DNA from 4 places in the Arthrobacter sp. StoSoilA2 genome. Region 3 is predicted to be linked to each of the others. Evidence: riboswitches for the same ligand, from Rfam matches in the RefSeq annotation. Region 3 holds a riboswitch; each other region holds the start of a gene.
What was found. Region 3 has a riboswitch for cyclic di-AMP ahead of LDN82_RS04945 (C40 family peptidase). Riboswitches for the same ligand answer to the same signal wherever they lie in the genome.

Region 1 (7,779 bases), 230 kb from region 3:
AGGCTGGTCCGTAGCGGTGGCAGCCGATGGACCGGAAGCTGTGAAGCTTGCCAAGGACTTCCGCCCCGACGTGCTGGTGCTGGACGTGATGCTTCCAGGATTCGACGGCGTCGAGGTCCTCAACCGGATCCGCGCCTTCGCGCCGGAAGTGCCCGCACTGTTCCTCACGGCCAAGGACGCTGTCCAGGACCGCATCGTTGGCCTGGCCGCCGGCGGGGACGACTACGTCACCAAGCCCTTCAGCATGGAGGAGGTTCTCCTGCGCCTGCACCGTCTCGTACAACGCTCGGGCGTTGCGGCCATGGATACCGCGGAACTGGTAGTGGGTGATCTCACCCTCAACGTGGACACACGGGAGGTTTCGCGCGCCGGCGAGGACATCCAGCTCACGGCAACGCAGTTTGAGCTTCTTCGTTATCTCATGGAGAACCCCAAGCGGGTGGTCAGCAAGTCACAGATCCTTGACCGCGTCTGGGACTATGACTTCGGCGGGCAGGCCAACATCGTGGAACTGTACATTTCCTACCTGCGCAAGAAAATCGAAGCCAACCACCCGCCAATGATCCACACCATCCGTGGCGCTGGCTACGTCATCAAGCCTGCGGACTGAATCTTGTCCACCTCTTCCGGAGTAGCCCGCAAGACCCAGCGGAACTGGCTCAATCCCTCCACCTGGCATCTGCGCACGCGGTTGGTCCTGGTGGCGATGGCATTGCTGGTGGCGATTTGCGGTGCAGTTGGAGTGGTTAGTTACGCCTCCATGGACATGTACTTCAACAAACAGCTCGACAAGCAGTTGGAGCAGGCATCAGGCCGCGCGAATGACTTCGGCAGGCCGCCGTCGAACTTTCCCTCCAGCGGTCGGCCGGATCCGCTGGAGGCCCGTGGCCAAGGCGCCGGGACACTTAACGCGAGGATCGATGGTTCCACGGTCATCAACTCGGGCTTCCTCAACGCAAACGGTCGCCGCGTCGCACTCTCGGCAGAAGACAAGCAGATCCTGCTATCGCTCCCCCGCGACAACCGGCCCGTAGACCGTTCATTGTCCAACGGCGACTATCGGCTGGTGGCAGTTGAGACCAACTACGGCGATGTGATTGCGACAGGCCTGCCGTTGGCTGACAAGCAAAATGCCGAGGCCTCGCTGGTATGGACCATGGTGTTTGTTTCACTTGGCGGCCTGGTGCTGATCGGCCTCGCCGGCACCGTCATCATCCGCCGGACCATGCGGCCACTGGAGCAACTCTCGGAGGTTGCAACGAAAGTATCGCGCCTTCCCCTCGACGCCGGTGAGGTGGCACTCGCGGTGCGCGTACCGCCGTCGGCCGCTCATCCTGGAACTGAAGTTGGCAGCGTGGGCCACGCTTTGAACCAAATGCTCAACAACGTTTCCAGGGCCCTGGAAGCCCGTCAGGAGAGCGAAACCAAGGTCCGGCAGTTCGTTGCCGATGCCTCCCACGAACTTCGGACACCGCTGACCGCCATCCGTGGATACACCGAGCTGCTTCGTATGACGGAGAACTTCACGGAGGACGGCAGGAAGTCGCTGGCGCGGGTCCAGAGCCAGTCGGAACGGATGACCACGCTTGTGGAGGACCTGTTGTTGTTGGCGCGCCTGGATGAAGGCCAGCCGTTGAAGGTCACGGATGTGGACCTGACGCAGCTGGTGATCGAGACAGTCAGCGACGAAAAGGTGATGGCACCGGACCACATCTGGAAGCTACAACTCCCTGACGAGCCCATTACGGTGCGCGGGGACGCAACCCAGCTGCATCAGGTGCTGGCCAATCTGCTGTCCAACGCCCGCAAGCACACCGATCCAGGTACCACGGTGGTCGCAGGCGTCATGCTTTCCGCCGACGGTAGCGCGGTGGTCACCGTCACGGACAACGGGCCTGGTATTCCGACTGCTTTCCAGGGGCGAATCTTCTCGCGTTTTGCCCGGGCTGACGCGGCGAGATCGGGGTCGGAAGGGACCTCCGGATTGGGCTTGTCAATCGTCGAATCCATCGTCCAGGCGCATGGCGGCAGTGTGGAAGTAACGTCCCAGCCGGGACGCACGGAGTTCACTCTCCGACTCCCCGCAGCTTTGAACGAACGCATATAACGAATCAGGCAACATGACTCGCCGTGAACGTGATCTCTGTTACCCAAATGTGACTTAAGCCGAAACCTCCTGTACCTTCGAAAGGGTGGGTCGCCCCTAACTGGCCCACACCCGGGATGCGCCGAGCTCTGCCACTTCCCGGAGTTCCGTTCTCATTCGAGGCAGAGACGGGGGACCCAGAGTCTCCGGGCACAGTACTTTCCTTGCCCTTGGGGTGAAGCCGCAGCTACGCGCGCGGCCGGATGACCTCATCCGAACCCGACAGCTAACTCCGCAGGCGCTGAGAGGTAATCACACATGTCTGAATTCAACGATCAGACGCGCCCTTCCGCGCGTCACCGTGACGATCACAACGCTCCCCTGACGAAGTCGCAAACCGTTCTGAAGAACGCTGCACGCCGCGGCAAGACCGGGCAACGAATGTCCGTTGTTGCAGGAGTCGTTGCCGCAGCATTGGGCGTCGCATCGCTTGGCCAGGCCGCAAACGCCGCATTCAATCTCCCCGAAACGAGCCGGGCGTCCGAGACGCAGGCTACCGCCCAGGCCAGCAACAAAACAGCTGAAATCTCAGCGTCCTTGGATGCTGCTGCCAAGAAGGGCGCTGCAGACAGGGCCGCTGCAGACCAGGCAGCTGCGGCACAAGCCGCCGCCGAAAAGGCTGCGGCCGAGAAAGCCGCCGCCGACCAGGCAGCTGCCGCACAGGCCGCCGCCGAAAAGGCTGCCGCTGATGCAGCCGCCAAGCAGGCTGCCGATGCCGCCGCTGCTGCAGCCGCAGCCGCAGCCGCCACTCCCAAGGCCGTGGACGATCCCGCCGCTGCCAAGGCATACGCCGCCAGCATCCTCGCCAACTACGGCTGGGGTCCGGGTGAAATGACTGCCCTGAACACACTGTGGGAGAAGGAATCCAACTGGCGGACCACCGCGACCAACACCTCCAGTGGTGCCTACGGAATCGTGCAGTCATTGCCCGCTTCGAAGATGGCAACCGCAGGCGATGACTGGCTGACCAACTACCAGACCCAGATCAAGTGGGGCCTGAACTACATCAAGGAACGCTACGGCTCCCCCTCGGCGGCCCTTGCCTTCCACTTGGCCAACAACTGGTACTAAGCCGACTCAATAAGCAGGCTTGAGCCCACCCCAGCGGGCTCAAACCATGCAGGGCCCGATTGCCGCCCCGCTTTCCGCCGTTCGCAGCAGTACTGATGCGCCCGGGCGGGAGGCGGGGCGGTTTTCGCGTTAAATGTGCCTTCCGGGTTTCACACCCACTTGCACCTGACGTTGCGTCAGGACTTAGCGTTGTGCCCATGACGGGAACAACAGGATCCGGGCCGTGGAGCATCGGTGAGCTGGCCACAGCATGTGGTGTCAGCGTGCGGACGCTCCACCACTACGACGAGATCGGGCTGCTGTCCGCAAGCCAAAGGACATCGTCCGGTCATCGCAGGTATTCGGAGGGCGACCTACGCCGGCTATACCGGATCAGATCGCTTCAGATGCTGGGGCTTCCGCTCGCGGCCATCGGCAAGGCGCTGCAAGCGCCCGAGGATGATCTGGAGTCCCTTCGGGGCCTCCTCCAACAGCAGCTGGTCCATGTGCAGGAGCACGCCCGGCAACTCCAAGCGCTCCAAAACCGTTTGGGCGAGCTGTTGTCACGCATGGACGGACACGCCATGCCCACCCCTGAACAATTCATGTCAACGTTGGAGATGATTACCGTGCTCGAAAACAACTTCACAGCCGAACAACGCCAGCAACTCGCGGACAAGCGGGAAGAACTCGGCGCAGAAAAAGTCGAAGCTGCCAAGAAGCAGTGGGCTGCCCTTGTGGAAGAAGGACTGGCGCACGTCCAAGCCGACAGGCCCGTCACGGACCCCTCAGTCCAGGAATGGGTGCGCTCATGGGACGGCATAGGTTCCATGTTCCACTCCAGTGAGGACACCAAAGCCGCAGCACGTGCAACCTGGCAGGAAAACAGCCAGGCCATCAGCGCGGGACTGCCGTGGACCGCTGAGCAGCTGGGCGGGTTGATGGCATACCTGGAGAAGGCGCGCTCGGCCTTGTAACAGGACGCCTCTATGCTTCCGGTTCGGCCTCTGCCGCACCTCGAACGGCTGCGATGGAGGCAGCTACGTCACCTGCGTCCGTGGACCAGTTACTCACCGAAATTCGCAGGATATCGCGTCCGCGCCACGAGGAACCGGACATCCACACAATGCCTTCGGCCATGAGCCGCTGAGTAACGCGGCGTGTGCGGTCATCACTTCCGAAGACGACCGATACTTGCGTGAAAACGACATCGTTGAGAATTTCCACGCCCGGGATACCAGCGAGGCCTTCCGCCAACGCGCGGGCGTTTGCTGCAAGCCTGTCCACCATGGCAATGACTCCGGACCGGCCCAACTGACGGAGGGCAGCCCATACCGGGATGCCCCGGGCCCTACGGGACAGTTCCGGAACTTTGTCGAACGGATCGCCCAGTCCGGTCTCCGTTGCAATGAGGTAGCTCGTGTGGACGCTGAAGGCGCGTCTCAGCGCTTCCGGCCGGGAGACGATGGCCAAGCCACAGTCGTACGGGACGTTCAATGTTTTGTGGGCATCGGTGGCCCACGAATCGGCTGCCTCTACTCCGGCCAGCCGCCCGCGCAGTTGTGGGCTGACCGCAGCCCACAATCCAAATGCGCCATCCACATGCACCCAGGCCTCGCGGTCATGGGCTACAGCAATGGCTTCGGACATCGGATCGAACGCTCCGGAATGCAGATTGCCTGCCTGCAGGCACACGAGGGAAGGGCCGGGTTGTTCATCCATGGCATCCGCGAGTGCCTCCGGCAGGATCCTGCCTTGATCGTCAGTGTCCACGGGAACGCAGGCTCCCAGCCCCAGGTACCGCAGGGCGAGGTCCACGGCGGCGTGCCGTTCGCGGCCTGCAAACGTGGTGATCCGGGGCGCCCCGGTCAGGCCCAGGTCCGCGAGGTCCCACCCTGCCTCGTCCATCAGGTATTGACGCCCGGCAGCCAGCCCGGCGAAGTTGGCGGTGGTAGCGCCAGTGGTGAATCCGACGTCGGACCCTCGCGGAAGATCCAATAACTCCAGGAGCCACGCCGCTGCGGATTCCTCGATCGCGGCGGCGGCCGGGGTCGCAAACCTGAGCCCGGCATTTTGGTCCCATGCCGAGACAAGCCAATCTGCAGCCATGGCAGCGGGCAACGTCCCGCCCATGACCCAGCCGTAGAAGCGTCCGGACTGGATTGCCATCAACCCGGGCTCAGCCAATGCGGCGAGCTCATCTACTACGTCAGCCGCGTCCGTTGCTTCATCGGGAAGTCTCGAAAGAAGGCTCGAAGCGACTTGGTCGGCGTCGGACGTGGGCCGGACAGAACGGCCGGGCACCGATGCAAGCCAATCCGTAGCGTGCGCCATGGCCCGCTCCAGTGCAGCACCGTACGCCTCCGGCAACGCAGACATGCGCACAGCCTACTCCCGCTTCACTGGTTGGAACAGCGGAGGCGAACAGACTAAAGCGTGAAGCTGATGAGGTGACCGCCGTCGTCGTCCTTCACGGCAGTGACGGTGACTGCGGAGTAGTCGGGGATACGCCACATGCCCGGCTCAAGCTCGCCACCGGCGTCGCCGACCACCACGGTTCGCATCCCGGCGGCCCGGGCGGCTGCGATACCTGCCGGGGCGTCCTCAAAAACCACGACGTCGGCTGGTTCCGCGCCCAGCAATGCTGCGGCTTTGAGGTACCCCTCCGGGTGCGGCTTGCCGCGCGTAACGCCTTCGGCGGTGACCGCAGTAGTTGGCATGGAAAGGCCAGCGGCCTTCATCCGGATATCGGCAAGGATGCGGTCCGCGGATGTGACGAGCGCAATGGCGTCGTCCGGCAAGGCAGCGAGCAGCGCTTCGGCGCCAGGGAGGGCAATCACGCCGTCGGTCCGCGTTCGTTCCATCTGGCCGAGCTCGGCAGTCAAGGCTTCAAGATCGGCTCCTGCTGGAGCATACCGGCGCACAGTATCGCCTGCTTGCACGCCGTGGGACGTCCGCAGGATCTCGTTGTAATCCAGGCCGTATCGTTCCGCGAATTCCAGCCACACCTGCTCGACGATCGCTGTGGAGTCAACCAGTGTTCCGTCCATGTCGAACAGGACAGCACGGACGGTCAGGGTTGGCGATCGTTCGGCTTGTGCGGAAGGCGAGGTTGGTTCGGCAGGATGGCTCATGGCTCCATCCTGCCGCACCATGCAGGGGTGGCGTCGAACTGTGACCTAGCCGTTGGGCCGGTGCGGAATGTACTGCACAGCCCACTTATTGCCGTCCGGGTCCGCAAAGTGGACGAAGTGTCCCCAGTCCTGGACATCGATATCGCTGACTTCGACGCCATTGGCCTTGAGGTGCTCGTGCGCTTTGTTGATATCGCTCACCACCATTTGCAGGGATGGCGCTGTTCCCGGAGGGGCATCGCTGAGCCCTTCGCCGATGGCGATGGAACAAGCCGAACCCGGCGGAGTCAACTGCACAAAGCGGATGCCGTCCATGGGACGCTCATCGAAATCGGCGTTGAAACCAACTTTGTTGACGTAGAAGTCCTTCGCGCGATCCACGTCGGACACAGGGACAAACACCAGTTCAAGTTTCCAGTCCATGCGCCACAGGCTAACCGGGCACGCCGGAAAGCGGTAGGGGCCGCGTTGACTCATCAAAGATGCCCGCGTAGCGGTATTCGAGGAATCATTTGAGAATGCCCGCGTAGCGGCGTGTCCGCCGGGGCTGGTGTCCGCCGCTTCGGCAGTGTGAGCCATGGAGCTTTCGATGAGTGAACGCAGGGCTGTCACCAAGGCGATTGCCACCCGTTATGCCCGCTCGGACCGGGCGGCGAAGAAACAGGTTCTGAACGAGTTGTGCGCGACGACGGGCTGGCACCGGGACCATGCCCGGAAGGCTTTGCGGCCCATCAAAGACGCGACCGCCGCGTTCCCGTTCCCCATCCTTGGCATCGATTCCGATAACGGCACGGAGTTCATCAACTGGGAGCTGCTGGCCTGGTGCGAACAGGAGAGCCTAACGTTCACCCGATCCCGCTCCGGGAACAAGAACGACGGGGCGCACGTGGAACAGAAGAACTGGCACATCGTCCGCCAGACCGTCGGCTACCACCGCTACGACACCGCCGCCGAACTGGAACTCTTGAACCTGATCTGGGCGCTGCAGCGGCTGCTGACGAACCATTTCGGACCGCAACAGAAACTCCTCGCGAAGGTCCGGACCGGGGCGAAGATCACCAAAACCTACGACGCGCCCGCGACGCCCTACCAACGTGTCCTGGCCGATACCGGCACTGTCTCACGGGACGTGAAAACAAGGCTGCGTCGTGAAAACAAGCCCTTGAATCCGGCCGCCATCCAGCGCCAGATCCAGGCCCTCAGCGCCGACCTCCTGACCCTGACCACCGCCAAACGCGCAGCCAAACCCCAACCAACCCTCCGGGCAAAACCAAATGATTCCACGAATCAACCCAGACGGGCATCTTGACATGATTCTTCGGGGGGGCGTGCGGATCAGCCAGCCACGCCGTAGAGGCGGTCGCCGGCGTCGCCCAAGCCCGGAACGATGTACGACTTATCGTTGAGCTTCTCGTCGATCGAAGCGAGGACTACCTTCACGTTGGCATC
Region 2 (7,779 bases), 680 kb from region 3:
GGGGGCATATCTTGAGGTCCTTGGCGATCTTCTCGGATCGATTGCCGTTATCGCGGCGGCCATCGTCATCATGACCACGGGCTTCACTGCCGCTGACCCCATTGCTTCTGTCCTGATCGCCCTCATGATCATCCCCCGCGCCTGGCACCTGCTCCGCGATGTTGTGGACGTACTTCTGGAAGCTACCCCCAAGGGCGTGGACGTGAACATGATCCGCGAGCACATCCTTGCCGTGGACGGGGTAGTGGAGGCCCACGACATCCACATCTGGACCATCACATCCGGGGTGCCCGTGTTCTCCGCCCATGTTGTTGTGGAAGACGAGGTCCTTAACGCCAGCGGGGCAGACAGCATCCTGGACCAACTTGGATCCTGCTTGGGGCGCCATTTCGACACCGAGCACTGTACCTTCCAGCTGGAACCTGTCAGCCACTCCGAGCACGAGTCACACCAGCACGCCTAGCCGGGCGCGTCACTTGGCGTCGCAGTTACCGTTCCTGCTGCTCCATCCACCGTGATGATCTGGCCTGAGCTGATCCGCAGGGTCGCGTCGGGCACGCCCACCACCGCAGGTATGCCGTATTCGCGGGCCACCACGGCGCCGTGGGAGTTGGGACCGCCCATTTCCATAACTAGGCCGCCGGCGGTGAGGAACAAGGGTGTCCAGCCGGGGTCGGTGGAGGGCGCCACGAGGATTTCCCCAGGTTCCAGATGAGCGCCAACCGGGTCCAGGATGACCCGCGCCGGGGCTGTGATGACGCCCGCCGACGCCGGACTGCCGGAGAGCGCTCCGGGAGAAGCCGGGGTTCTGCCAGCTGCGGCAGTGGCTTCAGGTTCTGTCCCGTCTGAGAGCAGTACCCGCGGAATATGCCGACGCCTCAGTTCCTGTGCGTATTCTGCGCGGCGATCTGCCACGAGTTGATGGAGCTTGCTGCCAGCCAGAGCAGTCTCTACTTCGTTGAGGTCCAGGAAGAAGATATCCTCCGCGTTTTCAATCCGCCCTGCCTCTGCCAGTTCTGCTCCGACCAGCGAGAGTTGTTCCCTTGCCGAAGCCAAGCCGAGGACGAGGTTGTATTTGGGCAGCTCCCTCATCCCGGCAAACCTGCGGGTACGGTCCAACGCCGCACGGACCAGCTTGGCATGGAGCGGACTCTTGGCCCTTGCCCGCGCAACCAATCTGGCAACCTGTTCATCTGCCTCCCGGGCAGCTTTCCCGAACTGCTGGTCGGGTGCGTCCGCCGTGTGCTCGAGCCGCAGATAGTTGACCACGACGCCGAGTATGTGGGTTGGGTCGTCCGACCATCGGGGCATGCCGAGGTCGATCTCAGCCACAGCCCTGTGCCCGTAGGTGCGGAGGAAAGCTTCAAGCCCGGATTGCGCAACTGATGGTAGTGCTCTGTCCTTGTACTGCTGAACGAGTTCGTCGAGTGTGGGGTAACTCAGGAAGGCCAAGGCCTCCGGATCTTCCCTGATCTCCTTGGCAAGCTGCCACAGCGCAAGGTCCATCTCGGTGGTGACATTGTTGGGTAGCCCACGGATGACTGTTTGGAGCTGGTCCCAGGAGGCTTGCCCGCCCAACAACTTCCGGACGAGTCCAAGCATCGCAAAGCCCAGAACGGGAAGGGGCAGCACTTGGGGAACCGTTGCGAATACTTCCTCCCCAAGGATTCGCTGCACGTGGGCAATTCGCTGGTGGGCGCTGACGCCCTCCGGCACCCGGAGGGCCTGATGGAGCTCTGCCTCAAGCTGCTCTTGGCGCTTCATTGCGGCGTCGGGACGGAAAAGAGCCCGGACTACCGACTCAGGGACACGGTATTTAGCAGCAACAGGCGCAACGTGCCTGATGAGTTTTATCGGAGTTTTGATGGTGACGGCGAACCGCGGGTCATCGAAGAGGCCACGAATCACCGCCGCAGAACGGGCCTCCATGATGTCAAAGATGCGCGGCACAATGACCCGGCCCACCTTGCTGCGCAGCACGGATGTGAAGTCGAAGAAGATCCTCTGCCCCGCCTCATAGTAGGGCGATGGTCCCGAGCGTGGATCGGGGACATCGAAAGCCGCCCTGCGGGCAACGCTGGAAGCTATCAGGCGGATACCCGCCAAGCCCATGGGCGTCAGAGGCCTGGTGAGGCCTTGGGCGAGGCTGAAGTTCAGGAACGCGTGCTCAACGGGAGTCGCCGGCACCCGCGAGGTCAGCGGATAGAGGGTAGTAATGGGCCTTGCCTGCGTGAGCCACAGTTTCCCGGACGAATCGATCGCCCATTCCGTATCCTGCGGGGCTCCATAGTGGGCCTCGACGCGCCTTCCCAACTCGGCCAGCGCGTGGATCTGGTCATCGCCGAGGCACGGCTGCACGGCGTGATTCTCGGTTGCCGCGGCCTGACCGGCCCGCTCAATTCGTTCGGTGCCACCGCCGGCAAGCGATCTGATTTCTACCTGCCGGTCACCCAGCGACCGCTTCAGGATGGAGTTGGTCTGCATATCAACTACGTACTGATCGGGATTAACGGCGCCTGACACTACGGCTTCTCCCAGACCAGGGCTGGCATCGATCACAGCTTCACGGCGCCGACCCGTCACCGGGTTGGCCGTGAACATCACACCGGCCGTCGCGGAATCCACCATCTCCTGGACAACGACGGCCAGCGTCACCGTGGCATGGTCAATACCGTTGGTTGTCCGGTAGCTCACTGCCCGGTCCGTCCAGAGCGATGCCCAACAGCGGCTTACGGCGTCCAGAACTGCGTCTGCTCCCACTACGTTCAGGAAAGTGTCCTGCTGCCCGGCGAAACTCGCGAAGGGCAAGTCCTCGGCCGTGGCTGAGGACCTCACTGCGACGGGGGCAGCGTCTCCCAACCTCCGATACGCCGCCCGTACCGACTCAGCGACGTCGGTGGGAACTCCGGCGTCGAGCACCAAGGATCTTGCCCGGGCGGCGAGCCTATTCAGTTCGTCAAGGTCCGAAGCTCCGGCCTCCTGCAGAAGTGCGAAGATCTCCTCCATTCCAATCGCAGAAAGGGCGTACCGGTAGGCCGACGTTGTAAGGCAAAAGCCCGGCGGCACAGGAAGTCGGGCGGCATTCAGCTCGCCGAGATTGGCGGCCTTGCCGCCTACCTCGGGGAGCATGTCCGCCCGGATGTCCGCAATATCCCGAATGAAGACTTGCCCGTTTACATCCGGGCCCGCGCTGTCTTCCTGCCTATGCTTCCCGGGCTGCTGGTTATCCATGGACGGTTCGCGCCATGGCCCTAAGCCGCGCCGAGCATGGGTCCGAATTTGGGCCGGTCTGCAAGCCGCGGATCCTCGCGGTCCGGAACAACGAGGACCGGCCCCTTGGCGTGATGGAGCACGCCATCAGAGGTGGAACCAAGGAGCATGCCCGCGAAACCACCCCGGCCCCGCGTACCCAGGACAACCAGCTCCACGCCCCGGCTGGCCTCAACCAACACGTCCACTGGTGAGCCGTCCCTAAGGTCCGTTTCCACGGGCAGCTGCGGGAAGTGGCTGCGGAGCCAGGCGACGCCTGCATCCAATTGGACTTTGATATCCGCGAACAGGGCATCGCGATCCAACGGTGCCGGCACCCAGGCCAAGGAGCCGCTGTACTGCGGGACTGCGCAGATGACGCGGAGTTTGGCCCCCATCCGCTGGGCTTGTTCGGCTGCCTCGAGAACGGCGACGCGGGCCTGCTCCGAACCGTCCACACCCACGGCGACGACGTTTTCCACCGTTCGCGGCCCGGCCTTGGCGTGCTCAGCCTTGATGTGCTTGTCCTCGGTGTTCTCGCCCAAACGATCGGCGCAATACAGCGGGACCGTTACGGTGGGGCATTTTGCGTGGGCCGGCAAGGCGCTGCTGACCGAGCCCAGGAGACGCCCGACAAAGCCACCACGGCCACGGCTGCCAAACACGAGGAGTGCAGCGTTCGCAGAGAGGTCAAGGAGGACACCCGCGGCATCCCCATTCTCCACTGACGCATCGACGTCAATGTTGTAGCTTGAGACCTTATCCATGGCTTGCTTGACGATTGCTTCCGCGCCCTCGCGGATCACGGAATCGTCCACGGTGGCGTATCCGCCGTCGAGGCCGGACGCTGCGAAGATGGGCACCGAATAAGCCGTGACTATATGCAGGGGAAGTTGGCGCCGTTCCGCCTCACGCGCAGCCCATACAAGGGCGCATTGACCATGCTCGGAACCGTCCACTCCGACGACGATTCCACCAGGCGCCACAGCCTGGTCCCCGCCGTCCCGTGGTTCTTCAATGTGTCTGCCGTGCTGGTCCATGGGGCCCGCCTCTCCACCTACTGCTTGATGTTCCGGCCATTCTGCCAGAGGTTCTCCATACCGGTGATCCTTTGCTGGCGCGCAACCAATAGCCGGGGCCGAAGAAACCCTCGGGGTTCTCCTTCCAATGCCCACTATTCTCGGTTGGCAATGCCGAATCAAGGCGACTTTGGGCTATGTGGATAACGGTCCGGGCTCGGTTTCCGGCACGCTCACCACGCGCCGGGTTGCGCTGCGGATGAACATCCAAAACACGCTGTCGCCGAGGCTATCCATGGCAGAAAAAGTTCGGTAGTGTTCGAGTCACCGAATGGCCGGCAAAGGTGTCCCAGGACACAACCCGGCCATTTATTTGCGGCCGCTTGGGGAACTCGGACGCGATCCAGCGCGCTGCCGAAAGGCACACACGTCAAGGAGGAACCCAAGCAGTGTCACTCACTCCTGATTCCGTCACGGAACGGACTACCACCGTGGTGATCGGCACCGGCCTCTCCGGCCTGGCTGTTGCCAGCGAGCTCAGCCGCTACGGCGTCGGTTCCATCGTGCTGGATGGCTTTGGTTCTTTATCGACCACCGGACCAGCGGTCCACACGGGAATGCTCCAGCGCTGCGACGCAGCAGACCCCGCGGCAATGCAGGAGCGCAACGAGATCCTGCGCCATTTGCGCAACTACGCCGCCAGCCATCACTTGGATGTCCGCACCACCACACGCGCTGTCCGGCTGGACTTCCTGGGTGGCGACTCGTCGTTGCAGCTTGGATACGGACCCGTCGCAAGCCTGACCACGGGCAGTCTGAGGGCTGGGATGAGCGTCTATGGCCCCCTTGAATCCACCCCACGTCAATGGGCCGTGCATACAGCCAGCGGGGTTCTCCTGGCAGACCACATCGTGGTGACGCGCTGCGCCCAGAGCCAGCTGCGCCGAATGCTTGCCGATCTGGGAATCGCCATAGGCCAGAACCTCGTGGCAGCCATGCGTGCAGTCGGGATGCACTTGGTGGGCGTTGGGGAACTTATTACACCCACGCCCAAGGAAGTACTACGGCAAGCCAAGGCAGTGGGGCAAGCGATCTCATCCAAGGTGGCCCTCCCCGCCGGGCCGGGCATCGCCCTCGCGTAGAACCTGACCTGGAGCCTTTACCTGGAACCCTGCGCGTAGATACCTGGCAGAGAACCCTGGCCTTGAAACGATCGAGCCAACCAAAGCATGTTCCTAAAAAGAACAAAAATTAACCCAAAAGGCCGGCGCCTCCGAAGACATTTGTCCTCGAAAGCACCGGCCTCTGAGTTGGAGCGTGAAGCTTAGGCGCCAGCGCGTACGTACGTGATGGGGCCGGTTGCGGTGAGCCAGCTGATCGGGTGGATGCCCGTCTGGTTGCCGTTGATGCCACCGCTGATAGCCTGGCCGTTGCCGATGTAGATGGCTACGTGGCCGGACTGGACGATCATGTCACCGGGCTGGGGGTCGCTGACAACCTTGCCGTAGTTCAGGAACTGCATGGGTGCGAGGTCGCCAACCGGGATACCTGCGGAGCCGAGGGCCCGTTCCACCATCGCGGTGCAATCCTGCATGATGCCGATCTGGGCGTAAGCCGAGGCGACCATGGCAGCGTTGATGCCACCAACAGCCGGAGCTGCAGCAGGCGCGGATGCCACGGGGGCGGTAGCCGTAGTGGTTGCAGCGGCCTGGACGGTAGCAGTTGCGGGAGCCTTCTTGGCCGCCGGAGCCGGAGCAACAGGAGCCGGCTTTTCAATGACGGGAGCCGCTACGGAAGCAACCGCGGGGCGCTCGAAGTTGATGGTGGCCGTCGATGCGGCCGTAACAACCTTGGTGGGACCCTCGGTGACGGTCTCGGCGACAGTTGCAGGGCTGGAGTCGCGCTGAACAGGGGTCTCTGCTGCGTGGGCAGCGATGGAGCCCGTGAGGACCAGGCCTGAAGCTGCTGCGATGACAGCGGCTTGGCGACCTGCGCCGGATGCGTTGCTGGCAACAGCCTTGGAGATGGAGATGAACGGATTAGGACGTACGCTGTCCGCCTTACGACGGCCGCGAAGAATGCGTGAAGACATGAAAGAGCCTCTCCCGATGCCTGCGAGGTTAGCTGTCGGATTCGGATGGGAGTCACCCGGCCACTATCCCCCGCTGTGCAGCGGAAGCTTCGTGACTTCACCCCAAGGCGCGCTCTGAAAGCGGGCCAAAATGGGTTCCCCGTCTCTGCCGTAGGTTTGTCTGCGAACGGATTCCGGACTGCGGCAGAGCTAGGCAATCAGACCGGAATGCCCGTTACGTGGAACAGGCACAGGTACAACCGTACGGGAAGATCACCCCAAAGTCACATTTACGTAACGAGCAGTTCGTTTTTGGCGTGTCGCAGTAACCGTTTCGAGATCTTCGCAAGTATGTAGAAAACCCCGCTATTCCGGGGAATTTTCGCCATCCGGGTCGTTGGGGGCCGCTAGCTTCTTCCGGGCTGTAACAGCGAGGAAGATCACGAGACCGATCGCCACCACAGCGAGGCCAATGATGCTCCAGGGGAAGGGCTGGGAAGCTGCCGGAGCCGCCTGAGTATTTTCCGTACCGGGGGCCGCTGTGCCCGCCGTCGGAACAGCCGCCGAAGCCGGGGAGGAGGCACCTGCCGAGCCGCTCGCCGTCGTCGTGCTTGTGCCGGAAACTGTGAACTTGAAGTTTCCCTCGATCGGGTGGGAGTCTGAACTGACCACACGCCACACCACGGTGTATTCGCCGGCTGGAGCGCCCTGACGCAGCTTCTGGACAGCCCTGTTGTCGATGATTTCCACTGCGCCATCTGCCCAGTTTTCGCCCCCGGCGGTGACGGTCACGCCGGAACCGATGGCCAGTGGCTGGTTGTTGAACGTGATGGATACCGACGCCGGCACTTCAGCCACCCGGGCACCGTTGGCCGGAGTTGTTGATTCGGCGACGTCGTGCGCGGAGGCCGGAGCAGCTCCAAGCAGCAACGCGGAAGCGAAAGCAAGAGCGGCTACGACGGCGGCCAGAAGCGGGCGGATGGTACGCATGGGGCGGTTTCTCCTAGTGTTGGCTTCCTTACAGACTAGGCGAACCGTTCCAGCACCCCACATTGGCGGGCATAGGATTTGAGAGCAAACTCCCCCGATCCCCGGAGACCTTCATGCTTAAACAAGGTTCTGCAATCGACCGCTACTTCAAGATCTCCGAGCGCGGGTCCACATACTCGCGGGAAATCCGCGGCGGCTTCGCGACCTTCTTCGCCATGAGCTACATCGTGGTGCTGAACCCGCTGATCCTCTCCGGGGCAGACTCGAGCGGAGCATCGCTCGGCTTCACGGCCGTAGCGGCAACCACTGCCTTCGTTGCGGGCATCCTCACGATCCTCATGGGCGCCTGGGCGAAGCACCCCTTCGCCGTGGCAACGGGCCTGGGAGTGAACGCATTCGTCGCCGTAACGGTTGCCTCCCACCCGGAACTGACCTGGCCGGACATGATGG
Region 3 (7,779 bases):
GGCTGAAACGGCCATGGCGCCCTCCACTTCGGGGTGCGCACGCAATTCTTCCCACAGGGGCGCAATGCCCCTGGCGGCGTGCGGCATGTCGCAAGCCAGGACGAGCGTCCATGGCGCTGGGCTGACTGCCTGCCGAAGAGCGGCCGCCTCATGAAGGGCCGCCAGACCGGCAGCAATCGCAGCGGCAGGGCCAGCAAAGGCCGGCTCCTCCCGGGCACTAAGAACTCCAGCAGGCAGGACATCGCCGATACCAGAGGTGTCCGGACCAACCACAACCACCGCGGAGGCTCCGCGTGCGGCCTGCAGGGCATGCGAAAGGAGGCTGGCGCCGTCGAACGTTAATCCGGGCTTGGGCACGCCACCGAGGCGGGTGGCCCTGCCACCCGCCAGAATCACAGCGTTGAACTCCATCCGCCCAGAGTACCCGGACGGCGGGAGGGCAACAGAAATCGATCAGGCGGCGGATTCCGGCAACAGGAACGGGTCCCAGTCCGGCGCAGGTTTCTCGAGTTCTTTGATCTGCCACATGGTTCCTGTGGGCACGCCGGGTTTGAAACGAAGTTTCCAACCCATCTCGGCGAGCGTGTGGTCACTCTTGGCGTTGTTGCATTTCAAACACGCCGCAACCAGGTTTTCCCAGGAATCCGCGCCGCCCCTGGATTTGGGGTGGACGTGGTCTATGGTGTGGGCTGTTTTCCCGCAGTAGGCGCAGCGATGGCCGTCGCGGCGGAGTACCCCGCGGCGGCTCACGGCGGTGATCCTGTTGTACCGGGGCCGGATGTAGCGGTTGAGAAGGATCACGGATGGTCGTCCGAGAATCTCCTGTGGCCCGACGACAGGCTCGTCGCCTTCGGCCACTACGCTAGCTTTTCCAGTCAGCACAAGGACCAGCGCCCGGCGGAAGGTTACTACCGCCAGCGGTTCATATCCAGCATTCAGAACGAGTGTGCGCATGCACGTACCTCTTCACGGCCGCACCCGTCAGGGGCACGAGGGCCGGCTGCCCTCTGCTTGTACGGGCTGTGGATCGACAACACAAGGGTAAGCACTTGTATGCCGTATCAACGAATTTTTCTGTCGTTTCGGCTGTGGTGTTGGCGAAAATTCATGCGCGGGACACCTTGCAGAGGACGCGCACATTCCCTGAGGCCACGGAATCGGACTTGCGCCCCCCGGATTTGGGTGTCGGCAGCCCGCTTCTCTTGCTGTCACGAAAACTGGTGGTTAAAGCAGAACACCCCGCCGGCCTGAGCCTACGGGGTGTTCCGCAAAGTAAGTGATCAGCCGTTGACGCGGATGAAAACTGGGCCGGAGCCAACGTTCACGCTGAACAGTGCCGTGGTGGATCCGTTCCATCCACCGTGGACTGCCATGCCGTTGCCGACGTAAACCGCGATGTGGGCCATTCCGCCATAGCCGCCGTTGGCGTAGTAAGCGAGATCGCCGGGCTGGGCTTCAGCTGCACTGACCGTGCGGCCGAGGGAGAGATAGCCGGCCGGCCAGTCGTGGAAGTGAATACCGACCGCGGCCAGCGAGTTGGTCACCAGCATGGTGCAGTCCTGTGTGACGCCGAGCTGTGCGTAGGCCGCTGCAGCGATAGCTGCACCGAGGCCGCTGGATGCAGCGGGCGCCTTGGCTGCGGACGCGTCAGCGTTGACCGCCAAAGTTGCGGTGCCACCGGCAGCCGGAGCTTCCTTGGCAGCCGCCTTCTGGACGACGGGAGCCGGGGCTTCCTCAGTCTTGACCACCGGGCGCTCATAGGAGATGGCAACGCTGGAATCAGCAGCAATGGTGGCCTGGGCAACCGACTGCACGTCAAGCGTGGAGGCAGACGTAGATTCCCGCTGAACGTTGGTGTCCGCAGCATTTGCAGCGACTCCGCTGGTCAGGACAAGGCCCGACGCAGCTGCGATCACTGCTGCCTGACGGCCAACGCCACCGGCGTTGTCGCTGACAGCCTTGGCAATGACGGCAAGTGAGCTGGTCTTGGGGGCCTCAGCTCTATGCCGTGCAACCTTGTTTGCACTGGTCATGATTACTCTCTTTTCGTAGCCGCGCACGCTGGGACCGCACGCGGGTTATGGGCTGCCAGCACTTGGGGGGCATGCTGGCTTACCCCGAATGGGATTTCCTAGCGGAGGGTGTAGAACGAGGATGTGCCTGTGGAGGCCACGGAGTGCAGGAGCGTGCCCTGGCTGGGGTTCAAAGCGCTGATCATCATGCCGTTGCCGACGTAGATGCCCACGTGGGCTCCGCCGTTCTGAACGACGAGGTCGCCAGGGGCAGGGGTGCTGGTGGGGGTCATGATCGTCCAGGCATTGACGCGGGGGATGCTGATGCCGGCCTGGGCGTAAACCCACTGGGTAAATCCGGAGCAGTCCCAGCCGTTGGGGGAAGTGCCGCCCCAAACGTAGGGGTGGCCGATGCCGGTGTAGGCAATTGCTGCAAGTCCGGAGGCTGCCGCGCTTGAAGCAGCATCCTTGGCCTTGGAGGACAGGGCACCGAGGGTGCTGTTCGCTTGGTCTTCGGTCGACGTGCGCTGGGAGGCCCGCTGAACCTTGGGAGCTTCCTTGGTGACCACAACGGGGCTTTCGAAGGAAACCGTTGCGGTGGGCTCCGCGGTAACAACTGCGGTGGCGACCAACTGCTGGGTGCTGGAAGATTCCGACTTCGAAACGTCGGTGTCAGCGGCCTGGGCCGGGAGTCCAACACTGAGAACGAGCCCCGAGGCTGCGGCCAGAACGGCGGCTTGGCGGCCTACGGTGCCTGCATTGGTTGAGACAGCCTTGGAAAGGGTGTTCAACGGGTTCGTGCGAACCAATTCGGCGCGATGGCGCGCAGGGGTAGTGCGTGATGACACGAAGGTAGCCTCTCCCAATGCCTGCGAGGTGAGCTGTCGGATTCGGATGGGAGTCATCCGGCCGCGCGGCTTCAAGGAAGCTTTTGCGACTTAACCCCAAGGTCTTCTGACTCGAAGACCAAAATTGGTTCCCCCGCCCCTGCCAGACGATTTTTGCGAACGGACCTCGAGTGGTGGCAGAGCTAGGCAATCCACTCAAGTGCACCGGCCCCCTAAAAAGCCGATGCGCTTTAGACGGTACAACAGATGTTCGTGAATGTCACATTCAGGTCACGGGGCGTGTCATGGATGCGAGAGACAACCATCAAATTGCTCAGAGCCAGCCCATGGGATCTACGACTTCGCCGTTTACCTGGACCTCGAAGTGGAGGTGGCAGCCGGTAGATGCTCCTGTGGTGCCACTCAGCGCGACGGTATCGCCGCGGCTGACAGTCTGCCCCACCTTGACGTTGAAGGACGACAGGTGGTTGTACGTGGTCTCAAGGCCGTTGCCGTGATCAATCACAACGCGATTGCCTCCGCCGTACTCATGCCACCCGGCGAACGTGACCTTGCCTGCAGCGGCGGCGTGGACGGCGGTTCCGCACTGGGCCACGAAGTCCTGGCCACGGTGGAAGTCACCGGTGCCGCCGGTAAGGGGGCTGACGCGGTAGCCAAACGGCGATGCCGTGACCAGCTTGTCCAGAGGACTTCCCAAGGTGCCAAGTGAGGAAGCACGCTGAATGCTCCCCGCTGACTGGGCGCTCAACAGCTGCTTGAGCTTGCCGTCCGGGTCAGCGGCTGTGGCCACTGCGGCACGACTGAAATCGATTTTGGCAGAGGCTGCTGCAGAAACTTCGGGCTGGCTGCCACCGGGCACGGAGAGCGCCGCCTCGGTCTGGCCCGATTCCGACGTGGCCATGACGGGGCTTGTGGCAGGCAGACCTACAGTCAGGGCAAGTCCGGTGGCTGCAAGCGCGACACCGGCCTTCTGCCCTACACCACTGGCTGACGCGAAGTCGGCTACCTGGCGCAACGGGCTCTTACGGCGGCGCACCTGACGCGGGGTGTCGCGTGGCCGGATCTCCATTGCGGCGCGGGCTGGCCGCAGCTCAGCAGTGGGGCCGGACGCACGGCGACGGCCCCTGACGTTCTGCGATGTCAAACTCTGTTCCTCTCTGGAAAGCCTGCGAAGTTAGCTGTCGGATTCGGGTCAGAGAGTTCAAAGACCCGGTCCGCACGAAGCGCAAACGGCACACAGGTATCCCCGGAAGGACTTGCGTTAGTAGGCACTTCTGCTGCGGACTTCACCCCAAGGCTGCTTCTTTAGGCAGCCGCTTGTGGTTCCCCCGCCTCTGCCAGTAGTTGATGACACACCTGATCTGCTGGCAGAGCTCGGCTCCAGATCAGGTAACGCTTTGGTATCGGCGCTAGTAGATAACTATAGGTGATTAAAGCCCGCAGTAATAAATTCGTTATCTTTCCAAAACGACCGTGTTGCGGGTGCTCCATATCATCAGTCGCGGAAAGCCGCAGGTCACACGCGCGCCAACCACCACAAAGTGAGATCCGACACTCCCGTGGTCAGGGCAAGTCAGAGTCAGCTGACGGCGACGAAGACGTGCGCAGCGACCTCGGGAGGCAACTCCAGTGCTCCTTCAATGCCCGGAACGCGGACGGAGATGTACTCCCCCACCCGTTCCAAGGAGACGGTTGCGCCAGGACGAATTCCGCCTTCATCGAGCTGGGTGAGGAGCTCGGGCTCAACCTGGATGGGTTCAGCAAGCCGGCTGACCACTACACGCGAATCGGCAGCGTACCCGTCCATCGCATGCAGCAGGTTCACGTCCACGCGGGAAAGAGGCTTGTTGGCGAGGCCGCCAAGGGCTTCCAAGCCCGGAATAGGATTGCCATATGGTGACTCTGTGGGGTGCTCCAACAACTCATAGAGCCGCCGTTCCACCCGTTCGCTCATGACGTGTTCCCAGCGACATGCTTCGTCATGAACGTATGCCCAGTCCAGACCAATGACGTCCGCCAGGAGCCTCTCGGCAAGGCGGTGCTTCCGCATGACCTCGGTGGCCCGCTTGCGCCCGACTTCGGTCAGCTCCAGGTGGCGGTCGTTGGACACAATCACCAGGCCGTCACGCTCCATGCGTCCAATGGTCTGGGAAACCGTGGGACCCGAGTGCCGCAGACGCTCCGCGATGCGTGCGCGAAGAGCCACGATGTTCTCTTCTTCAAGCTCCAAAATGGTCCGAAGATACATCTCAGTGGTATCGATCAGATCCGTCATCCAGCTCAGCTCTCCTCGAACGCATTTCTTGCGTAATCTCCACCGTACCGCGTCCCAGCCAAGGTGGACGGTGTGCAACCGACACCTCCGGAACGTCAATCCAAGCCTAGCTTATTTGGAATTACTCTGGATAATTTTTCCCTGGGCCGGAATGCCTGTGGTGGTCCGGCATTCCACGTGGCGGACTATGACACCCGCAGATTCCTGACGGTGGGCCCGGTCAGGCAGAATGAGGGAGTCGAAGGGGCAGCCGATGCCACCTGCCCACCTCCCCCTCTCTAACCGATACCCATTGGAGCCACACGTGAGCGACAACAGCATCACTATTCCCGCCGACCTGCTGCCCAAGGACGGACGCTTCGGCGCGGGACCGTCCAAGGTCCGCCCGGAACAGGTCCAGGCCCTGTCTGCCGCATCGACCACCATTCTTGGCACGTCCCACCGTCAGGCGCCGGTCAAGAACCTGGTGGGTTCGGTCCGCGAAGGACTCAGCCAGTTCTTCCGTGCACCCGAGGGCTACGAGGTTGTCCTCGGCGTCGGCGGTTCCACTGCTTTCTGGGATGTAGCAGCTTTTGGGCTCGTTGAGAAAAAGGCCCAGCACCTTTCCTTCGGTGAATTCGGTTCCAAGTTTGCCGCGGCCACCAACAAAGCCCCCTTCCTGGATGCATCCTCCATCATCACGTCCGAGCCCGGCACGCGGCCGGTCTCCCAGGCGGAGGCCGGGGTTGACGTCTATGCCTGGCCCCAGAACGAGACGTCAACCGGTGTTGCAGCCCCTGTAAAGCGCGTCGAAGGCGCCGACGCCGGTTCGCTCGTCCTGGTGGACGCCACGTCAGCCGCCGGCGGGCTGGACGTCGACGTCGCCGAATCGGATGTCTACTACTTCGCCCCGCAGAAGAACTTCGCCTCTGACGGCGGCCTGTGGCTGGGCCTGTTCTCCCCGGCAGCGTTGGAGCGCGCGGCCCGGATCAAGGCCAGCGGCCGCTGGATTCCGGACTTCCTGGACCTGCAGACCGCTATCGACAACTCCAAACTGAACCAGACGTACAACACACCTTCACTGTCCACGCTGGTGACTTTGGATGCGCAGGTGCAGTGGCTCAACAGCAATGGTGGACTGGACTTCGCCAGCAAGCGCACGGCAGACTCTGCCAGCCGCATTTACTCCTGGGCCGAGGCGTCCGAGTACGCAACACCGTTCGTCGCGAAGGCTGAGGACCGCTCCAACGTCATCGCCACCATCGACTTCGATGACTCCATCGACGCAGCGGCTATCGCCAAGATCCTGCGTGCCAACGGCGTCGTGGACACCGAACCGTACCGCAAGCTTGGACGAAACCAGCTTCGCATTGCCACGTTCGTCGCTATTGAACCGGACGACATCTCGGCCCTGCTCGCCAGCATCGACTACGTCGTGGGCGAACTCAAGAAATAAATCTGAAGAAGTAACTGCCGCGGAATTCCGCGCAGGGGCAGGAAACGGCGTCGTCAGGGTTCTTCCCGGACGGCGCCGCTGCCGTTAATCGCCCAGGCGGGCGACGTCGTCGTCATCGTCGTCGTTATCCACCGCGTCAGGATCGGCGGCTTCGGCGGCAGCGTCTTCCTCGGCCTGCACGGCTTCCTCGGACACTTCCTCCACCGTCTCCTCCACCAAGGGTGTCTCGTCTTCCGGGCGGACACGCTTTGCCCACGGGACCCATTCCGGGGCAAGGATGGAATCCTCGGAGGGCAGGAGCCCCAGCTCGCTGACTGTGACGATCTTCGACCGGGAATTGCGCGTGATCACGGCATACCACTGCCACCCGCCGTATCCGGCAAGCTTGGACTCGAACAAGTGCGTGACCACGCGGTCGCCCTCGGACTTTGCGCCTACGTGGGCACCTACCTCGCCCGGGTTCGCGATAGTCTCCACCGCTTCCCGCGCGACGTCGACGGCGGCGGCCAGGAACGCATCCGGCTTGCCAGTGCGCCACACCGGGATGCCTGCCCGCGGCTTCGCTGCGACCGGCTTCCGCGCAGGGGTGTCGCTGTTTTCAGGGGCTTGCCCGTTGACAGGATTCCCCCCGGTGACAGGGACGTCGGCGGCAGAAGTGACGGCCCCAGGGCTGGCCTGTGCGTCCCTTCCGGCCTGTGTGTCCTGTGCGGATTCCGAAGTCATCGCGGTTCCTAGGCTTCCAGCTCGTCGGCAACCTTGCGCAGAGCCATACCGATGGCCTTGGCCTTGTTGCCTTCGGGGTACTTGCCGGAAGACAAAGTACCGGACAGGTTATCCAGCACGGTCACGAGGTCCTGCACCAACGGCGCCAGGTCCTTGGCGTTCATCCGCTTGGCCTTGGCGATGGAGGGCGTCTTGTCCAGGACCCGAAGGCCCAATGCCTGGGCACCGCGACGGCCATCTGCCACGCCAAATTCCACACGCGTACCGGCTTTGAGCTCGGTTACGCCTGCGGGCAGTGACGTCTTGGGCAGGAATACCTCCTGGCCGTCCTCAGCCGCGAGGAATCCGAAGCCTTTTTCCTTGTCATACCACTTGACCTTGCCGGTGGGCACGTAATCAACCTTCTTCGTTCTTGCTGTGGAGACACGTCGTGCCGCCACCGCATCCGCAGGGATTTGCGGGATCGAGGGAGACAGCACGGTCCGT
Region 4 (7,779 bases), 1.4 Mb from region 3:
CTCGTTCAGAGACCCATCGATATGCTGGCCGGCGCGGCCGTCCCCATGGTTCTGCTGGCTTTTGGCATGTCGCTGGCTGGCAAGGCGCCGCTCCAAAAGGGCGATGGCCGCGTGGAGACCGTAGTTGCCACCACCTTGAAGGTGGCTGGCATGCCAGTGGTGGTCTGGGCGCTGGGGCGCTTCGTGTTCGGCTTGGAGGGTCAGCACCTCTTGGCCAGCGTCATCATGGCCGCACTGCCAACCGCACAGAACGTCTTCCTATTCGCTTCTCCCTACGGACGCGGGATGACAATGGCCCGGGATGTCATCCTCTGTACAACAGTCCTGTGCATCGGGGCGTTGGTTATGGTTGCGTGGCTGCTTGGATAGAAGCGATCGAGGCCGGGAAAAAGCGACACACGAAACAAAAGAGGCAGGCACCCGGGTGGAGCAGTTCAGGGTCGGGTGCCCGCCTCATCTTGTTGTCGTGATTCCGGTTCCTGTGATTCCTTAGGCCCGGCGCAACCGCTGGCAGCTCCAGCGGCCCATCCGATTGCGGAAGGTGGCAGTGCGGCTGCTGCTGCAGTACCGGCCATGCCATCCGACGTGCGCGCTGGTCCTGGGAAGCCGCGTGCTCATTTCAAGATCCCTGTGGCGCCGTCAAGTATGCCGTCCAGGTCCAGGGGTGAATCGCTGGACGGTGTGGTGGTGCTGGGACTGCCGGTCGGCTTTGGCTTTGGCGCCGGAGCCTGTGTTGGAGTGGGTGCCGGAGTAGGTGCCGGAGTGCCGGTGGGGGTCGGCGTCGTCGTGGCAGGTGGGGTGGTGACCGTGTCCGACGGAACCGGGCTCGGGGCCGGCTGGGTTGGAACAGGAGTTGTCACGCCCGGGACGGGAACAACAGCCGACGGGACTGCCGAAGGCACCCAAACAGGATCCGCGAGTGACACTTGCGGAGTCGGAAGGGACGACGACGGCGCCTGGTCGGGTGCCTCTCCTGACGACTGCGTTGCTACGGTTGCCGGCTTTCCGGCCTCGCTGGTGGCCGACGACGCGGAGGCGCTGGCGTATGACGAGCTGGGTGCAGGGGTAGCCGAAGTTGACTGCCTGCTGTCGCTACCCGTCTTTGCGTCGCTTGCTTCCTGGGCCGGCGTTTCCTGCCCGAAGAAGGGAAGCTCGAAGGCCTGGCTCATGGTGCCAACGGTCAATACCAAGCCCAAGGCCCCAGCGACGACCGCCATGCGCTGGCCCATTGTTTTGACCGATGCGGCCTTGGTGAGCACGGCGTGTGGTTCATGGCTGAAGGATGACCCACCCAAGGACGAAGCTCCCAGGGACGAAGCTCCGAAGGCAGGGGCGCCGCCTGCCGGGGTTTCGCCAGCAGTTGCCGCCTTTCGGGCCGTACCGCTCCCGGATTCCTGTGCGCGAAGGGCTTTCCGGCTTGCGAGACCAGAGGCGGCGGTCGCGGCTGCGGCAAGCTGTGCGGGGCTCTTAGCCTGAACGATCGGGATGGCAGCGGTGGCAGGTTCGGGATTCGCTGCGGGTTCGGGCGCGACCGGTTCGGGCGCCTGAACGGTCGGGATGGCAGCGGTGGCAGGTTCGGGATTCGCTGCGGGTTCGGGCGCGACGGGTTCGGGCGCCTGAACAGCTGGAATCGCAGCAGTTGCCGGCTCAACGGGAGCAGGGTCCGCCGGAGCAGAGTCCGCTGTTGCAGAATCCGCTGGTGCTGTTTCTGCTGGAGCAGTTTCAGTGGGGACTGTCTCAGCAGAAATAGCTGCCTGGGCTGCCCGTTCACGCTCTGCCGCCCGAGCGGCCGCGCGCGTGGTGGGTGCCGCCGTTTGGGGATTGGAAGCAGAAGCGGGAATAGAAGCAGTGGCGGGTTCCGGCGTCGCGCCTGCTAAACCTGCTTCTGCTTCCGGCGTGCTGGTGGAGGATCCGCTGGGTTGGGCCCGACGGCGTCCGGTTGGCTGGGTACGCTCGCGCGCTATTTGGGCGCGGCGCGGCTGATCCATGGTTGGGGACATGGTGGTTGCCTCTCAACGCCTGCGAGGTTAGCTGTCGGGTTCGGACGAGGCCGTCCGGCCGCACATGGCGGCTTCACCCCAAGGGCCTAGGGAAAAATCAGGCCCGGGAACTCTGGGTCCCCCGTCTCTGCCGCGGGTCTGGCGGATTCCGGTTTGCGGCAGAGCTCGGCGTCAACCCGGAAGCGGCCCAGCGGAGATGAGGGTCGCTCTTCGACGGTACATGAGCGGCATAGCAAAGTCACATTAATGTAACGGGCGGGACGCCTTCCGGCTCGAAGGCCCGTTAGGACTTAGGCTCCGGGGCCGGAGCCGGGGCTGGCAGCTCGTACTGGATCCTTTGGACTTGGTGTGCGTAATGGGTCTCGGGTCGGAAAATTTCGTCGGCCACACCAAGCATCCCACCCGTGGCGCCGCGCCGGACTTTACCCTTGCTGTTCTGGCGCAAGACCCAGAACCAAAGGGCCGCAATGAGGGCAGGTGCTGCCAGCACTGCCACTAGTACGGCCAAGATATCCATGGCCCAAGACTAGCTTCCGCCGCGGGCGGCAGGTAGAACATAGTCGTATGGACCTCCCAGTGATGCCGCCCATTTCGCCCATGCTTGCCAAGTCTGTTCCTTCGATCCCTGATGTGGGCCATTTTGAGCCAAAGTGGGACGGGTTCAGGACCATCGTTTTCAAAGATGGCGATGAGATCATCCTGGGTAGCCGAAACGAACGTCCTATGACACGGTATTTCCCTGAGCTGGTGGAAGCCCTTCGGAAGAATCTCCCGGACAAATGCGTGATCGACGGCGAGATCGTCCTCATAACCGGGAACAGGCTCGACTTCGAGGGTCTTCAGCAGCGCATCCATCCCGCCGACAGTCGTGTGCGGATGCTGGCCGAAAGCACCCCGTCCTCCTTCATCGGATTCGACGTCCTAGCCCTGGGAGACGAGAACCTCATGGACAAGCCGTTTTCCGAGCGTCGCGCCGCCTTGGAGAAGGCACTGGCCAAGGCTGAGGCGCCCGTTTACGTAACACCGGCGGTGACGGACATTGATCAAGCACAGGAGTGGTTCGTGCAGCTCGAAGGTGCTGGGCTTGACGGCATACTTTCCAAACCGCTCGAGGGGACGTATCAACCGAATAAGCGCGTCATGTTCAAAACCAAGCATGAACGGACCGCGGACTGCGTGGTGGCCGGATTCCGCTGGCATAAAACGGGAAAGGTTGTCGGGTCGATGCTGCTTGGGCTGTATAACGACGCCGGTCAGCTGCAGCACGTGGGGGTGGTGGCTTCATTTCCCATGGCCAAGCGCGAAAGCCTGGTGGCTGAACTTGAGCCATACCAGACGGAGTTCAGCGAGCATCCTTGGGGTCAGTGGGCCGACCAAGGAGATGCCGCCGCTACTGGTTCCCGGATGCCGGGCGCGCAAAGCCGGTGGAGCGGCGGCAAGGACTTCTCCTTTGTTCCCCTTCGGCCCGAGCTCGTCATCGAGGTTGCCTATGACTACATGGAAGGCGACCGGTTCCGGCACACCACCCAGTTTCGTCGATGGCGGCCGGACCGGACTCCGGAGAGCTGTACCTATTCGCAGCTGGAGGAGCCAGCTGATTATGACCTCGGGGAGATACTGAGTCTGCCGTAACCGGAGTTGCCCCCGCTAATACGTTGCTGGGCCGCTGATACGTTGCTGGCCATCGACGGGATAGCGGCTTGGGGACGAGCTACTCTTCGTGTCCTTGGTCGCTGCTCATGCTGCCCTCCGCGGGTGGGGTTTCGCCCGGCGGTACGCCGCCTCCAGGCTCAAGTCCCGTGACGTTGCCGTCCAGGGGATCGGGGTTGGCGGAAGCTGCAGGATCGTCGTCCTCGTCCTGGCGCATGTCGGGATCCGTGTGGACATCGTCGGTGTCGCCGGCAGTGACGCCAGCGGTGTCGCCTGTCGTGTCGGCTGGCTCGGCGTCGCCGGAAACTCCGAAGGTCCGGGGATCGTCCTCAGGGTCATAGCTGGTCATGGTCACCCTTCCTAAGCAAACTTACTATTGTGCTTGCCCGGCCAGCCTAGTCTCCAGATCGCAAACCCAACAAGGGGCACCCACGCCGGGTTCCGCCGTCGTGCATCAGTGCTTGCATCAGTGCCTAACTCTGGCGGGAGGTGGCAGCGACGAAGCTCATGATGGCGTCGGCCACGGCCTTCGGCCGCATGTGTTGGGCGACGTGTCCAACTCCGGGGATTTCAACGAGGCGCCCTTGGGGCACCGCGCGGGAGAGCTTAAGCGCCCACTCCGGCCCGGCCACATGATCGCGGCTCCCTCGAAGCACCAGCACGGGAGTCCGGACTTTGGCCAACTGCTTCTCGGTCGGGTACTTCATCATTACCGGCAACTCGGTGAGGTACCAGCGGGGCCCGCATTGCAGGTAGTCCGTGATCACGATCCAGTTGGACGATGGGCTTTCGCGGAGAAGGCCATCCAGGAACAGGGCAAGCGACTGCCGCCCCACGTTCTTGTGGCGTGAGTCAACCACGGGACCCATGAGGACAAGATGCAAGGCGCGTTCAGGCGCATGGAGGGCCGCTTCAATGGCGAACTGCACGCCCATCGAGTGTCCTACCAGGATGTACGACTCGATGCCGCAGGCCTTCAGTGCTTCTGCGATGAACGCGCCGTAGTCTTCCACGGACAGTTGCCGCCCGGGCTTGGGAGTACCCGCAAAACCTGGAAGGTCCAGCGAGAAGGTGGGTGCGCCCGCTGCCAGGACGCCGTGAAGGCGCGCAAGGTAGCGGTGCGAGACGCCGATGCCGTGGATAAGGATGTAAGCGGGCTGCGCGCTCCCATGCGTCCCCGGAGGAGGCGAGCCCTCCGTCCAGAGAATCCGACCACCTAGACCGCGGGCCTCGACGTCGGCAGACAGCAGCGTGCTCCGCTTGCTTCGGCGCCCCGTCAAGGCCGGGCCTGTTCCAGGAATACCGGAGCCCCGGGGCCGGTTAGCTCGTCCTCAGACACTGGCCGTCCGGAAACAGCGAGAAGCAGGGAAATGGCCGGTCCTTGAACCTCCGAGCCGTCGCCGTGCTGGAAGTCGGTGTCCGTAGCAACCAGTCGCCAGCCCGCGGCTATCTCCTTGCCGCCGCCGATCCTTGTTGTTGTCTTGACCTGGTAAGCAAGAGCCAACGCGACCTGCCCGGCCGGATAGTTGCGTGTCATGCCAAGGGGGCGCCGGATGTCTTCGCCATGGACGAACGCTTCCACCAATCGTGTGGCAATCCCCGCCGGTGGTCCCGATGTCCGGGACACTACAGCGCGCAGCGCCGTCAGTGTGCCGCCGGGATCCTTGGCCTTTTCGCGTTCCACCCCCACGGCGTTGTCGCGGTCGAAGTCGAAGCGGGCTTCAATCATTCGCTTGAGGAAGCCCAAACGGGTGGTCTTTGCGCTGTCCACAACGTGCGCCAGTACGTCATGGATGTCCCAGCCCGGGCAAAGTGAAGGCGTCTCCCAGAGTGGCTCGGGGAGCGGTTCCAGATCCTGGATCAGCGCACGACGTTCATCGTGCACGGCGGGCCAAACGACGGAGCGGGAAGTCGAAGCCATACCGCTATTGAAACAGCCCTGGTTCGGGTTTGGGGCTCTTCGACCCGCCCGCATGCTAATCCCGGGTGGCGTCGTCCGATTCGGCGGGGTCGCCGGCGGCGCGCGAAGCGTCGGGGGCGGCGGCAGCGTCAGCCGCGTCCCGGCGTCGGGCGATCTTGGATTCTGTCCACATGGCGACCGCGACGAACGCGACGCACGCGAACATGAAGGTGGCTACGAAGTTCAATCCCATGGCCGATCCCAAGGGTGCGGCAAGGGCCATTGCGGCCACCCCGGCCACGATATGCCACCCTTTGAAATTGCCCACCAAACAAGCGTAACCCCGGGGTAATCAGGTGCTGGCCCGTTGGCTGGGATCGTTGCTTGATCCTTATCACTCCGACGCTTTTAGTCGCTGCGTGCGTCATTTCCGGTGTCATCGCGGCCATTGTCTTCGCCTTTATCTCCCACGGAGGTCTCGGCCTGCTTGCGCTTCTGGGTTTCAAGCCACTCCATGATCGCAGCCTGGCGGATTCGCCGGTGCGTGCCGCGGTATTCGACTGGGATTTCTCCGCGGTCGGTCATATTGCGCAGGTAGGTGTGTGAGATGCCTGCGAGCTCCGCGGCCTGGGAGGTCGTGAGCATTTCCTCCACGCTGCTGACCGTGACGGTTTCGCCGCGGCCCAGCCTCGCAAGAAGATCGACGACGGCGTCCCTCGCCTGGTCGGGGAGGCGGTGGACCGTGCCATCGACGAACACGGTGATGTCGTTGCTGTCCTGGAGGGAGCGTGCCAGGTTCCGGGCGTCGTCGGCCGGGAGGCCAGCTGTAACGCGGGGAGCTATCAATGCCATGGCAGAAGCCTAGCGCGGTGCCGGCTTTGTGGCTGCGCGGGACGAGGCTTGTGGCTGCGGGGGACGAGGGAGCTAGCCCGATTCGATGCTTCGCTGCGTGCAAGACGGTAGGAGTCGTCTTCTGCGCAGCGAGTCGTCGAATCGGGCGGTGGCGGCGCAAAAGAAACCCGTTGACAGGAAGCAGGTAACGCGCGTAACCTAAATCACACGTTCCAAGTAACGCGCGTTACGAACTTCCGCATTACCAACAGGCATCAGAACCAGGACCCGGAGCATTCAATGGCGAAAAGCACCAGCCCCAACAAAGCTGCGGCTGTGCGGCAGCGGGGAGTCACCATGAATGACGTCGCCAAGCACGCCGGCGTCTCCCGGACCGCAGTCTCGTTCGTGCTGAGCAACCGCGAAAATGCCAGCATCTCCGAGGAAACCCGCACCCGTATCAACGATGCCGTGCAGGCACTGGGCTACCGCCCGAACGCCGGAGCACGTGCGCTGGCATCCCAGCGCAGTGATTGGTACGGGATCGTCACAGAGATCGTGACGGCACCGTTCGCCGTCGACATCATCAAAGGAGCTCAGGACCAGGCATGGATTGATCGCCGGTTCCTGCTCATCGCGCCCTCCGACCAGGCCGATGCCGTAGGACCCAACCAGGGCTTGGAAGATGCCGCCATTGAAAAGCTGCTGGAACAACGAGTGGAAGGACTTCTCTACGCAGCCACTTTTCACCGGGGCGTGCACGTTCCGCAGAGTGCCAACGAAGTACCAACCGTGCTGATCAACTGCTTCGACGCGGACGGAAAACTGCCCTCGATCGTTCCTGATGAGCGTGCGGGTGGCAGGGTCGCCGTCGAGCGCTTGCTTCAAGCCGGCCACACCCGGATCGGAATCATCAACCTTGACCCGGTCATTCCCGCAGCAGTTGGGCGATTGGAAGGTGCCCGCGAAGCACTGGCCGTCGCAGGACTTGAGCTGGACCCGGAACTGGTGGTGTCCGGATACGCAACGGCCGACGGCGGCTACGACGCCGCCTGCCAAATCCTGGACCGCTATCCGGAAAAGGACAGGCCAACCGCCCTGTTCTGCCTCAACGACCGCATGGCGATGGGCGCGTATGACGCCATCAAAGAGCGGGGCCTGACCATCCCCGGAGACATCGCTGTGATCGGCTTCGACAACCAGGAGCTCATCGCGGCCTACCTAAGGCCAAAGCTGACCACCGTTGCCTTGCCGTTCCAAAAAATGGGAGCCCTGGGAGTCCAGACGCTCGCCGCTCTTACAGCAGGACAGCCGATCATTGCCGACCAGCAATTGGTCGACTGTCCGCTGCTAGAACGCTCTTCGGTCTGACCGCGAAATCAACCTCGAAGAGCAAAC

Region 1: linked by a shared signal. The riboswitch ahead of LDN82_RS03960 (hypothetical protein) and the one ahead of LDN82_RS04945 (C40 family peptidase) in region 3 are both predicted to bind cyclic di-AMP.
Region 2: linked by a shared signal. The riboswitch ahead of LDN82_RS01800 (NlpC/P60 family protein) and the one ahead of LDN82_RS04945 (C40 family peptidase) in region 3 are both predicted to bind cyclic di-AMP.
Region 4: linked by a shared signal. The riboswitch ahead of LDN82_RS20845 (hypothetical protein) and the one ahead of LDN82_RS04945 (C40 family peptidase) in region 3 are both predicted to bind cyclic di-AMP.

What each region holds. Positions count from the first base shown of each region.
Region 1 covers NZ_AP024643.1:818,233-826,011, reverse strand. The annotation lists gene LDN82_RS03970 (response regulator transcription factor) at 1-610, shown strand, start outside; gene LDN82_RS03965 (HAMP domain-containing sensor histidine kinase) at 614-2,107, shown strand; cyclic di-AMP (ydaO/yuaA leader) riboswitch at 2,217-2,401, shown strand; gene LDN82_RS03960 (hypothetical protein) at 2,405-3,217, shown strand; gene LDN82_RS03955 (MerR family transcriptional regulator) at 3,415-4,173, shown strand; gene LDN82_RS03950 (pyridoxal-dependent decarboxylase) at 4,184-5,575, opposite strand; gene LDN82_RS03945 (HAD-IA family hydrolase) at 5,626-6,330, opposite strand; gene LDN82_RS03940 (VOC family protein) at 6,376-6,753, opposite strand; gene LDN82_RS03935 (hypothetical protein) at 6,920-7,639, shown strand; gene upp (uracil phosphoribosyltransferase) at 7,666-7,779, opposite strand, start outside.
Region 2 covers NZ_AP024643.1:369,049-376,827, reverse strand. The annotation lists gene LDN82_RS01820 (cation diffusion facilitator family transporter) at 1-463, shown strand, start outside; gene LDN82_RS01815 (PEP/pyruvate-binding domain-containing protein) at 460-3,231, opposite strand; gene LDN82_RS01810 (universal stress protein) at 3,252-4,289, opposite strand; gene LDN82_RS01805 (FAD-binding protein) at 4,718-5,410, shown strand; gene LDN82_RS01800 (NlpC/P60 family protein) at 5,593-6,360, opposite strand; cyclic di-AMP (ydaO/yuaA leader) riboswitch at 6,364-6,556, opposite strand; gene LDN82_RS01795 (copper resistance CopC family protein) at 6,706-7,329, opposite strand; gene LDN82_RS01790 (NCS2 family permease) at 7,443-7,779, shown strand, end outside.
Region 3 covers NZ_AP024643.1:1,044,935-1,052,713, reverse strand. The annotation lists gene LDN82_RS04960 (NTP transferase domain-containing protein) at 1-396, opposite strand, end outside; gene LDN82_RS04955 (HNH endonuclease) at 454-954, opposite strand; gene LDN82_RS04950 (NlpC/P60 family protein) at 1,281-2,033, opposite strand; gene LDN82_RS04945 (C40 family peptidase) at 2,132-2,860, opposite strand; cyclic di-AMP (ydaO/yuaA leader) riboswitch at 2,865-3,049, opposite strand; gene LDN82_RS04940 (M23 family metallopeptidase) at 3,174-4,004, opposite strand; cyclic di-AMP (ydaO/yuaA leader) riboswitch at 4,009-4,250, opposite strand; gene LDN82_RS04935 (metal-dependent transcriptional regulator) at 4,440-5,135, opposite strand; gene serC (phosphoserine transaminase) at 5,440-6,570, shown strand; gene LDN82_RS04925 (DUF3027 domain-containing protein) at 6,655-7,293, opposite strand; gene LDN82_RS04920 (cold shock domain-containing protein) at 7,302-7,685, opposite strand.
Region 4 covers NZ_AP024643.1:4,562,380-4,570,158, reverse strand. The annotation lists gene LDN82_RS20850 (AEC family transporter) at 1-369, shown strand, start outside; gene LDN82_RS20845 (hypothetical protein) at 615-2,000, opposite strand; cyclic di-AMP (ydaO/yuaA leader) riboswitch at 2,003-2,154, opposite strand; gene LDN82_RS20840 (hypothetical protein) at 2,284-2,517, opposite strand; gene LDN82_RS20835 (ATP-dependent DNA ligase) at 2,565-3,632, shown strand; gene LDN82_RS20830 (DUF6480 family protein) at 3,712-3,999, opposite strand; gene LDN82_RS20825 (alpha/beta hydrolase) at 4,124-4,930, opposite strand; gene LDN82_RS20820 (maleylpyruvate isomerase family mycothiol-dependent enzyme) at 4,927-5,571, opposite strand; gene LDN82_RS20815 (hypothetical protein) at 5,627-5,878, opposite strand; gene LDN82_RS20810 (helix-turn-helix domain-containing protein) at 5,959-6,402, opposite strand; gene LDN82_RS20805 (LacI family DNA-binding transcriptional regulator) at 6,682-7,752, shown strand.